2 regions of the Mesorhizobium sp. Cs1299R1N3 genome follow, and region 1 is predicted to be linked to the other one. Evidence: riboswitches for the same ligand, from Rfam matches in the RefSeq annotation. Region 1 holds a riboswitch; the other holds the start of a gene.
What was found. A riboswitch is a leader RNA that binds a small molecule or an ion and turns the genes downstream of it on or off. The one in region 1 is predicted to bind S-adenosylmethionine.
Positions count from the first base shown of each region.

Region 2: another riboswitch for S-adenosylmethionine. It lies ahead of metX (homoserine O-acetyltransferase MetX); the one in region 1 lies ahead of O7B34_RS02250 (O-succinylhomoserine sulfhydrylase).

Region 1 covers NZ_JAPYKQ010000001.1:480,593-486,619, reverse strand. Annotated here, with positions in the region: gene argF (ornithine carbamoyltransferase) at 1-720, shown strand, start outside; gene O7B34_RS02265 (Hsp33 family molecular chaperone) at 885-1,916, shown strand; gene apaG (Co2+/Mg2+ efflux protein ApaG) at 1,992-2,384, opposite strand; gene O7B34_RS02255 (ceramide glucosyltransferase) at 2,605-3,756, shown strand; gene O7B34_RS02250 (O-succinylhomoserine sulfhydrylase) at 3,784-4,974, opposite strand; SAM riboswitch at 5,032-5,109, opposite strand; gene O7B34_RS02245 (2'-deoxycytidine 5'-triphosphate deaminase) at 5,250-6,027, shown strand, end outside.
Region 2 covers NZ_JAPYKQ010000007.1:229,656-235,682, reverse strand. Annotated here, with positions in the region: gene hisC (histidinol-phosphate transaminase) at 1-646, opposite strand, end outside; SAM riboswitch at 783-860, shown strand; gene metX (homoserine O-acetyltransferase MetX) at 980-2,149, shown strand; gene metW (methionine biosynthesis protein MetW) at 2,271-2,885, shown strand; gene O7B34_RS18015 (Stf0 family sulfotransferase) at 2,831-3,679, shown strand; gene O7B34_RS18010 (glycosyltransferase) at 3,758-4,780, shown strand; gene O7B34_RS18005 (glycosyltransferase family 2 protein) at 5,067-6,002, shown strand; gene O7B34_RS18000 (DUF1194 domain-containing protein) at 6,016-6,027, opposite strand, start outside.

The DNA of each region.
Region 1 (6,027 bases):
CGCCAGCTTGGCGGCGAGACCATCATGTTGACCGGCACCGAGATGCAGCTAGGCCGCTCCGAGACCATCGCCGATACCGCCAAGGTGCTGTCGCGCTACGTCGATGCGATCATGATCCGCACCACCTCGCATGAGCGGCTGCTGGAGCTGACCGAGAACGCAACCGTCCCGGTGATCAACGGCCTGACCGACGACACCCATCCCTGCCAGCTGATGGCCGACATCATGACTTTCGAGGAGCATCGCGGGCCGGTGGCTGGAAAGACGATCGCCTGGACCGGCGACGGCAACAATGTGCTGCACTCGCTGCTCGAGGCCTCGGCACGGTTCCGCTTCAATCTCAACGTCGCCGTGCCCGAAGGCAGCGAACCGGCGCAGAAGCATATCGACTGGTCCAGGGCGCATGGCGGCAAGCTGCATTTCACCCGCTCGCCCGAGGAAGCCGTCGACCAGGCCGACTGCATCGTCACCGACTGCTGGGTGTCGATGGGCCAGGAACACCGCGCTCGCGGCCACAATGTCTTCTCACCCTATCAGGTCAACGCAGCGCTGATGGCCAGGGCAAAGCCCGATGCCCTGTTCATGCATTGCCTGCCGGCCCATCGCGGCGAGGAGGTGACCGACGAGGTCATCGACGGGCCGCATTCGGTGGTGTTCGACGAGGCCGAGAACCGGCTCCACGCCCAGAAGGCCGTGCTCGCCTGGTGCCTCGGTGCTTGAAGTCTCTTGGGTGCCTGAAATGACTGATGCCCTGAAATGCCTGGGCGCCTGAAGTGCCTGGGCGCCCGAAATGTCTGGGCGCTTGATCTGCGGGGGCGCGATGCCTATCTGCGCCGCATCACGCAAATCAAGCGCGTTTGGACGCATGTGCCCACCAGGGCCGCATGGCCGCGCCCTGGAGCTTTGTCATGTTGGAAAGCCATCAAGTGACTGAACATCACCCCAAACTCGGCGAGTTCGGCTACGCCGGCGACGATCACGTCGTTCCCTTCGAAGTCGGTCCGCTCGACGTGCGTGGCCGCACGGTCCAGCTCGGGCCGATGCTCGACGCCATCCTTGGCCGCCACGACTATCCCGAGCCGGTCGCCCGCCTGCTGGCGGAAGCCTGTGTGCTGACGGTGCTGCTCGGCACCTCGCTCAAGTTCGAAGGCAAGTTCATCCTGCAGACCCGTACCGATGGGCCTGTCGACATGCTGGTCGCGGACTTTTCCACGCCCTCGGCGCTGCGCGCCTATGCGCGTTTCGACGCCGACCGGCTGGAGGCACTGATCGCGGCCGGCGAGACCTCGCAGCAAACGCTGCTTGGCAGCGGCGTGCTGGCGCTGACCATCGACCAGGGCGCCCATACGCAGCGCTATCAGGGCATCGTCCAGCTCGACGGCGAGACGCTGGAAGAGGCGGCGCGCACGTATTTCCGCCAGTCGGAACAGATCCCGACCGACCTCAGGCTCTCGGTCGCCAAGCTGCTGACGCCCGGTGTCGGCGGTGCGCGCGAGCAGTGGCGCGCCGGCGGTATCCTGGCGCAGTTCCTGCCGCAATCGCCCGAGCGCATGCGCATTCCGGACCTGCCGGGTGGGGATGGTGATCCGCGCGAGGAGATCCATGATCCCACAGACAATTCCTGGCAGGAGTTGCTGGCCTTGCTCGGCACCATCGAGCCGACCGAATTGATCGACCCGACCATCGGCGCCGAGCGGCTGCTCTACCGCTTGTTCCACGAGCATGGCGTGCGCGTCTTCGGCGGCGTTCCAGTCGCCGATCAGTGCTCATGCTCCAGGGACAAGATCCGCGGCATTCTCGAAGGCTTCTCCGCGCAGGAGATCAAGGACAGTACCGAGGATGGCGGCATCCACGTCGCCTGCGAGTTCTGCTCGACGCGGTACGACTTCGATCCGGCGGAATTTGCGGCTCAGTGAGCTATCTTTCCTTCTCCCCGTTCACGGGGAGAAGGTGCCCGACGGGCGGATGAGGGGCAGCGCGACCGCCGGTGCTCAGTTCACCGTGCGCCTTGTCCCCGGCAGATCGAGCGAGAAGGCGGGGATAGCGATGTCGAACGTCTCGCCGCGCTTGTTGCGCATCGTGTAGCGTCCGACCATGATCCCGGACGGTGTCGAGAGCGGGCAGCCGGACGTATATTGATAGCTGTCGCCGGGATTGAGCTCCGGCTGGTCGCCGACAACGCCCGGCCCGCGCACTTCCTCGACCCTGCCGGCACCATCGGTGATGTGCCAGTAGCGCGACAACAACTGCACGAACTCGTCCGACTGGTTGTCGATCGTTATCTGATAGCCCCAGACATAGCGGTTCTCCGAGGGGTCCGAACGGTCCTCGAGATAGAACGGCCTGACCTGCACTTCGATGTTGCGCGTCACGGCGCGGTACATGAGCGGCTCCAAAACAATCCGACGATTTTCGACGCTCCCGGTGAGCAGGTCAACGTGCGCGTCTTGTCGCGCCTAGCCTTGAACCGCAGGTGCCGGCAAAGAATGTCATTTAAGTGACACAGGACAATGGTGGTGTGCACGAACCGGGCGACTCGGCGCTCTGTCGAACTGTTGAAAACGGCCACGATGCGGGCCGCCTTTCCGGAGTGACCAGATCTCGATGGAACTCACCTTCATAGCCGCCTCGCTTTCGACCGCACTCATCCTTTCAAACGCCGCCAGCATTTCGCTCGCCGCCTCACGGCTGAAACGGCGCGGTACGATCGCCCCGCCCGCCGGCAAGTCGCAACCGGTATCGATCGTCGTCCCGTCGCGTGGCGTCGAGGCGTTCACGCATGAAACGCTGGAACGCGCCTTCGCGCTCGACTGGCCGCGTTATGAGCTGATCTTCTGCGTCGCCCATGCCGACGACCCGGTGGTCAAACTGATAAACAGGGCGATTGCCCGGTTTTCCAAGGTGCCGGCCCGGCTGCTGATCGGTGACGACCGTGTCAGCGCCAATCCAAAGCTCAACAATTGCGTCAAGGGCTGGGAAGCGGCGCGCCACAACTGGGTCATTCTCGCCGATTCCAACGTCTTGATGCCGAGGGACTATGTCGAGCACATGATGGCGGCATGGCGATCCGACACCGGCCTTGTCTGCTCGACACCGATCGGCTCGCGACCCGAGGGTTTCTGGGCCGATGTCGAATGCGCCTTCCTCAACACATTGCAGGCCCGCTGGCAGTATGCCGGCGAGGCGCTCGGCCTCGGCTTTGCCCAGGGCAAGAGCATGCTGTGGAACAAGCCGATGCTGGACGCCAATGGCGGCATTCGCGCGCTGGCCGCCGAGATAGCCGAGGACGCCGCCGCCACCAAGCTGGTCAACGGCCTCGGCCTGCGCGTCAATCTCGTCGCGGCGCCCTTCGAGCAGCCGCTCGGCCAGCGTACCGTTGGCGAGATCTGGTCGCGCCAGGCCCGCTGGGCGCGCCTGCGCCGCGTCACCTTTCCGCTGTTCTTCGCGCCGGAAATCCTGACCGGCGCAGCGGTGCCTCTCGCGCTAACGCTGGTTGCGGCGGCGAGCGCGGGCGTCAGCCTCTGGGCAACCGCGATTGCCGTGTTGGCGGCCTTCTACCTTCCGGAATGCGCGCTGGCCTTGTCCAAGGGCTGGCATCTGTCGCCGCGCATGGTCGCGGCGATGATCGCGCGCGACTTGATGCTCCCGTCCATCTGGGCGCGCGGCTGGCTCGGCGGCGCCGTCGACTGGCGCGGCAATGCCATGACCATCCGCACCAAGGCGGCCGAATTGGAAGAGACGCCGTCGCGCGCCTGATCGCCGCGGACGACACTCCTAAGCAGCTTATCTAGCTGCCTGCAACGCCTGCGCGATGTCTTCCAGCAGGTCGTCGGCGTCCTCCAGGCCAACAGACAGCCTGAGCGTGCCAGGCCCGATGCCGAGTTCGGCGCGGGCCTCGTCGCTCAAATTCTTGTGCGTCGTCGTCGCCGGATGGGTGATCAGGCTCTTGGCATCGCCGAGATTGTTTGAGATCAGCACGATGTCGAGGGCGTTCTGCAGGGCGAACGCCGCCGGCTTGCCACCCTTGACGTCGAGGCAGATCAGAGTCGAACCGCCCGACATCTGCTTCTTGACGATATCAGCCTGCGGGTGGTCGGCGCGGCCGGGATAGATGACGCGAGCGATCTGCGGCTGCTCGGCCAGGAAGTCGGCGATCCTGCCGGCGCTTTCCGTCTGCTGGCGCACGCGCAGCGGCAGCGTCTCGAGGCCCTTCAGCAAGGTCCAGGCATTAAACGGCGACAGGCTGGGGCCGGTGTGGCGGAAATAGTCGTGCAGGTTTTCGTCGATCCACTTCTTGTCCGACAGGATGACACCGCCCAGACAGCGGCCCTGGCCGTCAATGTGCTTGGTGGCCGAGTAGACGACGATGTGCGCGCCAAGCTGCAACGGCTTCTGCTGCAGCGGCGTGGCGAAGACATTGTCGACGACAAGCCGCGCGCCGATCGAGTTGGCAAGCGAGGCGACGGCCGCGATGTCGACGACTTCCAGCGTCGGATTGGTCGGGCTTTCCAGAAAGAACAGCTTGGTGTTCGGCCTGACCGCCTTTTCCCAATTGGCAATGTCGGTGCCGTCGACCAAAGTCGCCTCGATGCCATAGCGTGGCGCCAGCGTCTCGACCACCCAGCGGCAGGAGCCGAACAGCGCGCGCGCCGCCACGATATGGTCGCCGGCCTTGACGCTGCACAGCAGCGCCGCTGTCACCGCCGCCATGCCCGACGCCGTGGCGCGCGCGTCCTCGGCGCCTTCCAGCGCGCACATGCGTTTTTCGAACATGTCGACGGTCGGGTTGGCGTAACGCGAATAGATGAAGCCAGGCTCTTCGCCCTTGAAGCGGGCTTCCGCCGCCTGGGCGGTCTTGTAGACATAGCCCTGGGTCAGATACATCGCCTCGGAGGTTTCGCCGAAGCCGGAACGCAGGGTTCCGCCATGCACGAGTGCCGTCTGAGATTTCCAGTTGCGCGTCTTGCTCGTCATCGTCCTATCCAAACACAAAAAAACCGGCCGCGAAAAAGTCGCAACCGGTCCATACGGCCTTGCGGCCCGACGGTCCTTTAGCGACTTGTTTAACGTGGCTGCAAGCCGACCGGCCAAATCACCACGGGATAACGACCCTTTAGACCCGCGCCACGCTTGCGTCAATTGCCGGCTTCATTAAGAGGTTTGTACCAAGGCAGGTTCCGCAAAGTGCCCCGCGGTTTTGCGGCAAGAACCTGCAACAAAGGAGACCGGTCTTGGGGCGGAGCCAGACTTTGCGGCAGACAGGCATTCTTCCCGATCAGGACATTTCGGCGCTGTTCCAGTCCGGCGCGCTGAAGTCGCCGCGTGCGCTCGATGCCGACCAGATCCAGCCGGCTAGTCTTGATCTCAGATTGGGCGAAAAGGCCTGGCGGGTGCGGGCCTCGTTCTTGCCCGGTCCCAACCACAAGGTCTCGGAAAAACTTGATCGGCTGCAACTGCACGAGATCAATCTGGCCGAAGGCGCGGTTCTCGAAACCGGCTGCGTCTATATTGTGCCGCTGCTCGAAAGCCTGGCCCTGCCGGCTGACATTTCGGCCTCGGCCAATCCAAAGAGCTCGACCGGTCGCCTCGACATCTTCACCCGCGTCATGACCGACCGTGGCCACGAGTTCGACAAGATCGCCGCCGGCTACAACGGTCCGCTCTATCTCGAAGTCAGCCCGCGCACCTTCCCGATCGTTGCGCGCACCGGTTCGCGCCTGTCTCAAATCCGCTTTCGCACCGGCAACGCGCTGCTTTCGGAAGCCGAACTGCATGAATTGCACCGCGCCGAGATGCTGGTCGCCACCGAGCCGCCGAACATTTCTGGCGGCGGCATCGCGCTGTCGATCGATCTCAATGGCGACAAGGATGGGCTGGTCGGCTATCGCGGCAAGCACCACACTGGCCTCATCGATGTCGACAAGCGTGCCGCCCAGGATGTCCTCGACTTCTGGGAGCCGATCCACAAGAGCGGCGCCGGCGAACTGGTGCTCGATCCTGACGAGTTCTACATCCTCGTCAGCCAGG
Region 2 (6,027 bases), on a different contig from region 1:
CGCTGCCGACAAGTTCTATGCCGGCTTCATAGTCGTTGCGGCGGACATATTCGGCATAGGCCGCGTCGAGCACCAGAAGCACGTTTTTCGGCAGTCCGGCATGCAGCCGGCGCACCTCCTGGAACGGCACATAGGTGCCGGTCGGGTTGTTGGGATTGGCCAGGAACACTATTTTCGTGCGCGGTGTGACAGCCGCCAGCATCGCATCGATGTCGGCGCGCTCGTCGGTCTCCTTGACCACCACCGGGGTGGCGCCCGCCGACTGGATATAGATCTTGTAGACCATGAAGGCGTGTTCGGTGAACATGGCCTCGTCGCCGGGCGCGAGATAGGTCTGCGCCAACAGGCCGAGGATCTCGTCGGAACCGTTCGAGCAGATGATGTTCTGCGCGTTGAGGCCATGCACCTCGGCGATCGCCTCGCGCAACCGCCTGGCGGTGCCGTCGGGATAGACGTCGAGTTTGTCGGCGACCTCACGCGCGGCCTCGATCGCCTTCGGCGAAGGCCCAAGCGGATTCTCGTTCGACGACAGCTTGTAGACCTTGGCGACACCGGCCGGCGCCGTGCTCTTGCCGGGCACGTAGGCGTCTATGTCCATGATGCCCGCGCGCGGGGTCGGACGTGCCTGATCAGGTGTCTGGTTCATTTTTGCAAAATCCGTCGAAAACGCCTCCATCCGGAAGCCGCTGCGGAAATACAAGCCATGGCAGGCAATGTCGAGGGGCGGCAGTGGTGCCGGCCGCCGGCATTGACGGCGAGGCGGGTGAGTTCTAGAAGGACAGGGACAGTTCCGTGGTGATTTGGCCGGTCGGCTTGCAGCCACGTTAAACAATTCGCTAAAGGGCCGTTTGCGTGACGTAACCGGCTTTGCGAAGGCAATGCCGGTTTTTTATTGTCCGCGACCGGCCGGACGAACGCATCGGCGGCGCGGAGATCGGCAGCGATTTCCGCAAAAGCACGGCGCAGCAAGAGAGACGTGATGGCTGTTTTGCGTGCAGGAAAGACCAACAACGAGGCCGACCAACCGTCGAGCCCGCTGTTGCGTTTCGGCCCCGACAAGCCGCTCAAGCTCGACGCCGGCACGCTGCTGTCGCCATTCCAGATCGCCTACCAGACTTATGGCACGCTGAACGACGCCCGTTCCAATGCCATCCTCGTCTGCCATGCGCTGACCGGCGACCAGCATGTCGCCAGCACCAATCCGGTGACCGGCAAGCCAGGCTGGTGGGAAGTGCTGATAGGCCCCGGCAAGATCATCGACACCAGCCGCTTCTTCGTCATCTGCTCCAACGTCATCGGCGGCTGTCTTGGTTCCACCGGGCCGGCCTCGACCAACCCCGCCACGGGAAAGCCCTATGGGCTCGACCTTCCGGTCATCACCATCCGTGACATGGTGCGTGCGCAGCAGATGCTGGTCGACCATTTCGGCATCGAGAAGCTGTTCTGCGTGCTGGGCGGTTCGATGGGCGGCATGCAGGTGCTGCAATGGGCGTCGAGCTATCCCGAACGGGTTTTTTCGGCACTGCCGATCGCCACCGGCGCGCGCCATTCGTCACAGAACATCGCTTTTCACGAGGTCGGCCGGCAGGCCGTGATGGCCGATCCGGACTGGCATGGCGGCAAATATTTCGAGCACGGCAAGCGCCCGGAAAAGGGGCTGGCGGTGGCGCGCATGGCCGCCCACATCACCTATCTGTCGGAAGCCGCCCTGCACCGCAAATTCGGCCGCAACCTGCAGGACCGCGAAGCGCTGACCTTCGGCTTCGATGCCGATTTCCAGATCGAGAGCTATCTGCGCCACCAGGGCATGACCTTCGTCGACCGTTTCGACGCCAACTCCTACCTCTACATGACACGATCGATGGATTATTTCGACCTCGCCGCCGACCATGGCGGCCGGCTGGCGGACGCCTTTGCCGGCACCAAAACCCGCTTCTGCCTGGTGTCCTTCACGTCGGATTGGCTGTTTCCGACCGAAGAGAGCCGCTCCATCGTCCATGCGCTCAACGCCGCCGGCGCCTCGGTATCCTTCGTCGAGATCGAGACCGATCGCGGCCACGACGCCTTCCTGCTCGACGAACCGGAACTGTTTGCCGCCATCAACGGCTTCATCGGCTCGGCCGCGCGCGCCAGGGGGCTGGGCGTATGACCCCGAAAAGTTGCAGACTTTTCGGACCAAGGTCATGCGCCAAACAGAAAGGCGAAGCCATGACCCCGAAGAGTTGCGGACTTTCCCGACCATGGTCGTGCGCCACTCAGGAGGCGAAACCATGAGCGTCAACGGCAGCCAGCGCGTCGACCTCGAGGTCGTCGCCAACCTCATCCCGCCGCAATCGCGCGTGCTCGACGTCGGCTCCGGCGACGGCTCGCTGCTCGAATTGCTGCAGGAAAGCAAGCAGGTCGACGGCCGCGGGCTCGAGTTGTCGCAGCGCGGCGTCAACGAATGCGTGGCGCGCGGCCTCTCGGTCATCCAGGGCGATGCTGACAAGGATCTCGAATTCTATCCCGACAAGGGTTTTGACTTCGTCGTCCTGTCGCAGACCCTGCAGGCCACCCGCAATCCAAAACTGGTGCTCGACGAACTGCTCAGGATCGGCAATCGGGCGATCGTCTCCTTCCCCAATTTCGGCCATTGGCGGGTGCGCCTGTCGCTGTTCGTCAAGGGCCGAATGCCGGTGACCAAGGATCTGCCCTATTCCTGGTACGACACGCCCAACATCCACTTCTGCACCATCCGCGACTTCGTCAATCTGTGCGAAGAGCTTGGCGCGACGGTGGAAAAGGCGACCGCGCTCGACGCAAACGGCCAGAAGATCGGCCTGTCGATGCCATGGTGGTTCTGGAATTTCTTCGGCCAGCAGGCTGTGTTCCTGCTGAAGCGGTAGTGGTTGCCATGCATCTCTTTCGCAGACGGCCTCTTCCGGTTGAAATACCACCTGACCTCCTGTCTGGCATAAAGGCTGGAATTCTGGTCTGCACGTCACCGCGCAGCGGCAGCAATCATCTCGCTGGATTGATGGCAGCCGCCGGGCTTGGCAACCCGTTGGAGTGGTTCGGCGGCCGCCGTCTTCTTGAATTGCCGAACTATCCTCGCGATCCCCGCGCCCAAGTCTTGCGGGCATTGAGGGATGGGCGATCCGCTTCCGGAATTTACGCAGCCAAACTGTTTGCCAGCCAATTTTCCCAAGTGGCTAAAACCATCGACTTACCAGCCACCCTCCCAGAATTGCGCTATGTCCGTTTGACGCGCCGCGATCTCCTTGGCCAGGCAATCTCCTGGGCGCGCGCCCGTCAGACCGGCCGATTCCGTTCTACCGAGACCGCCAATAACGCGCCACGTTACGACGGCGCGGCGATCGCACAGTCGCTTGATAAACTTGTGCTGGAAAATCTGGTTTGGGATCTCTGGTTTGCAAAAAACGGTGTGCCTTTCCTGTCGTTGACATATGAGGATCTTTTGCAAGACCCGCAGACCAATCTTAAGAAAATCGCTGGTCTCGTTGACGCCGAGCTTGGCCGTGACGTCGGATTTGGCTTTGCGTCCGGCCTCGCAATTCAACGAGACACCGTCAATGTAGAATGGCGGCAGCGTTTCTTGGCGCAATATTCAGACACTTCAAGATTCCCGGTTGACCGCACTCGCGGTTCCCTTTGGTCCCGATTTGGTGGAGGTGGCTGATCGTCAGTATTGTTGGGAAACATCCCCGCGTGATCTTGAAAGGGTTGCCTTTAGGCCGACTTGCAGGGACTATCGCCAGTGCGACGCAGCGATATGGTCCATGCGGAAATGGTTGAACCACACACAACATATTCCCTCGTGGTGGAGATGGAGAACGCCAAGTCCATCGATTGGGACGAAGTCGGCGTTGGCCTGAAGGCCTTGGCACGTGAAATCACCACGGTTTCTTCAGCCGGCTTGCACAGACCCAAGGTTGTTATCTCTCACGGCGGCACGGACGCCGACGCTGGATCGCTTCGTATCGACGTCAGGGCGGTAGCGCCACAGCTGGAACAAGTTGCCGATCTGATCTTTACCGCTTCCCCCGGGGGCCGATACTACGATCTAAAAAACAACGGCATATTGGCAACGGACGGGGATATCGTCATTTTCACCGATTCCGATGTAGTGGCCGAACCAGGCTGGCTATCAGGTTTGCTTGAGCCCTTTAGCGATCCAGAAGTTATGTGTGTGAACGGATATACTTATCTTTCATACGATGATTTCTTTTCGAGGACGTTTGCACTGATCTGGTTTTTCCCAATGGCTCACGGGGACAAGCGGTTTGCCTCGAAACGAGCGATGAACGCCAACAATGTAGGGTTTCAGCGCGACTGGATCGTCGATCATCCTTTTCCAAGACACAATGGCTTCAAGGTCTCGTGCACATTGCTGATGCGCGAACTGCAACGCGAAGGCCGCACAATTCGTAATGTCAACGCACGCGTCTACCATTACTCACCGCGGGGCTGGCGATTTTTTTTCTGGCGCGCCCTGGTCACGGGCAGAGACGCCGACCGAAAGTTCGTGGAGCTCAAATCGACTGGCCGCACGCAACGGATCGTCAAGTCCTTCAGCCGTTGGTTCACCATGTCATGGCGCACCATAAGACGGATTATCGGCCATGCCGGGGGCACGGGGATGCCGCTTTGGCAGATTCCATTTTCCCTTCTTGTCGGCCTTGCATTCTACAGTTTGGCGTTTTGGGGCCAGTTCAGTCTCGCTACAGGCCTGGTCAGCGACGACATCGAGATCGTGCCCGACTATGTCGGGCACAGCTAGCTGATTTTAGCGGTGGATTCGATCGCCCTTGAAATTGATCGTCAACGCCACTTCGCAAGCATGGAAGACAGCGATGGTGTTGCAGTTGAAGCTCCAGGAGCCGGAATTCATCACGCCTTGTCGGTCGAACGACAGCAGAATAGGATGACATAACAGGTTGTTCTTTGTAGCGTCGTGCCGAATCCGATGAGGGCCATCCAGGGGGAAGTCCGATCCGTTCAACCATCCTGAAGATCAAAGGACCTGGCGCGAAGTGTGTTTTTGCGCTGAAGACGGCTGACGCGATATGACCGGGAAGACGGAGCAGCCGCCCCTCATCACGGTCATCACACCGACCCACAACCGGCGCGAAACGGTGCTCCGCGCCGTCGAAAGCGTGCTTTCCCAGAGCATGCCGCGGTTCGAGCATATCGTCGTCGACGATGGCTCGACCGACGGAACCGAGGCGGCGCTCGCCCGCGTCAGCGATCCGCGGCTGATCTATGTCGGCGCGAAATGGCGCGGCGCCAACGCCGCCAGGAACGCCGGCATCGAACGTGCGCGGACCCCCGTGGTGACATTTCTCGATTCCGACGACGTCTACCTGCCGCACCGGCTTGAGCGCACGCTGGCCCGGTTCGATGACGATCCGTCGCTCGAAGTATTGCTGAGCTCATACGTCTCGCTGAAGAGCGGCCGCGCCACCAACTGCATCAATCCCGAGGCATTCGTGAGTTCCATGGTACTGGAGCGCACGCTTGTGGCGCAGACGATCTTCATCGCCGGCTCGGCGATATCGGCCCGCCGCGAGGCCCTGCTAGCGGTTGGCGGCTATGACAGCGACATCACCCGGATGCAGGACCGGGAGTTGCTGCTGCGCCTTGCGCAGCGGTTCGGCGCGCAATTGTCGGGAGATATCGACTGGACGAAATACAATTCGGAGAATTCGATTTCGGGCCGCAGGACAGGCTATGTCGAAGCCTATGCCAATCTGATGGGCAAGCACCCGCATATCGCCCGCTCCTACCCGCACATTCCGCCCTACATGATCTCACGGCAGATCATCGCCGATATTCTCAGGGGCCGGATACCGGAGGCGTTCGATGGCTATATGGCCAATCGGTCGTCGAAGGCGCTCGGCTACTCCTTGCCGGAACTGGTCAACGGCTATGTCCAGGGCCGGCGCTGGCGCCGCGATCTCTTCAACACGTTCCGCAACGAGTTTGGCGCCCGGCCTGCCTGACCCACGGCCAGGCTTATCGGTCCAG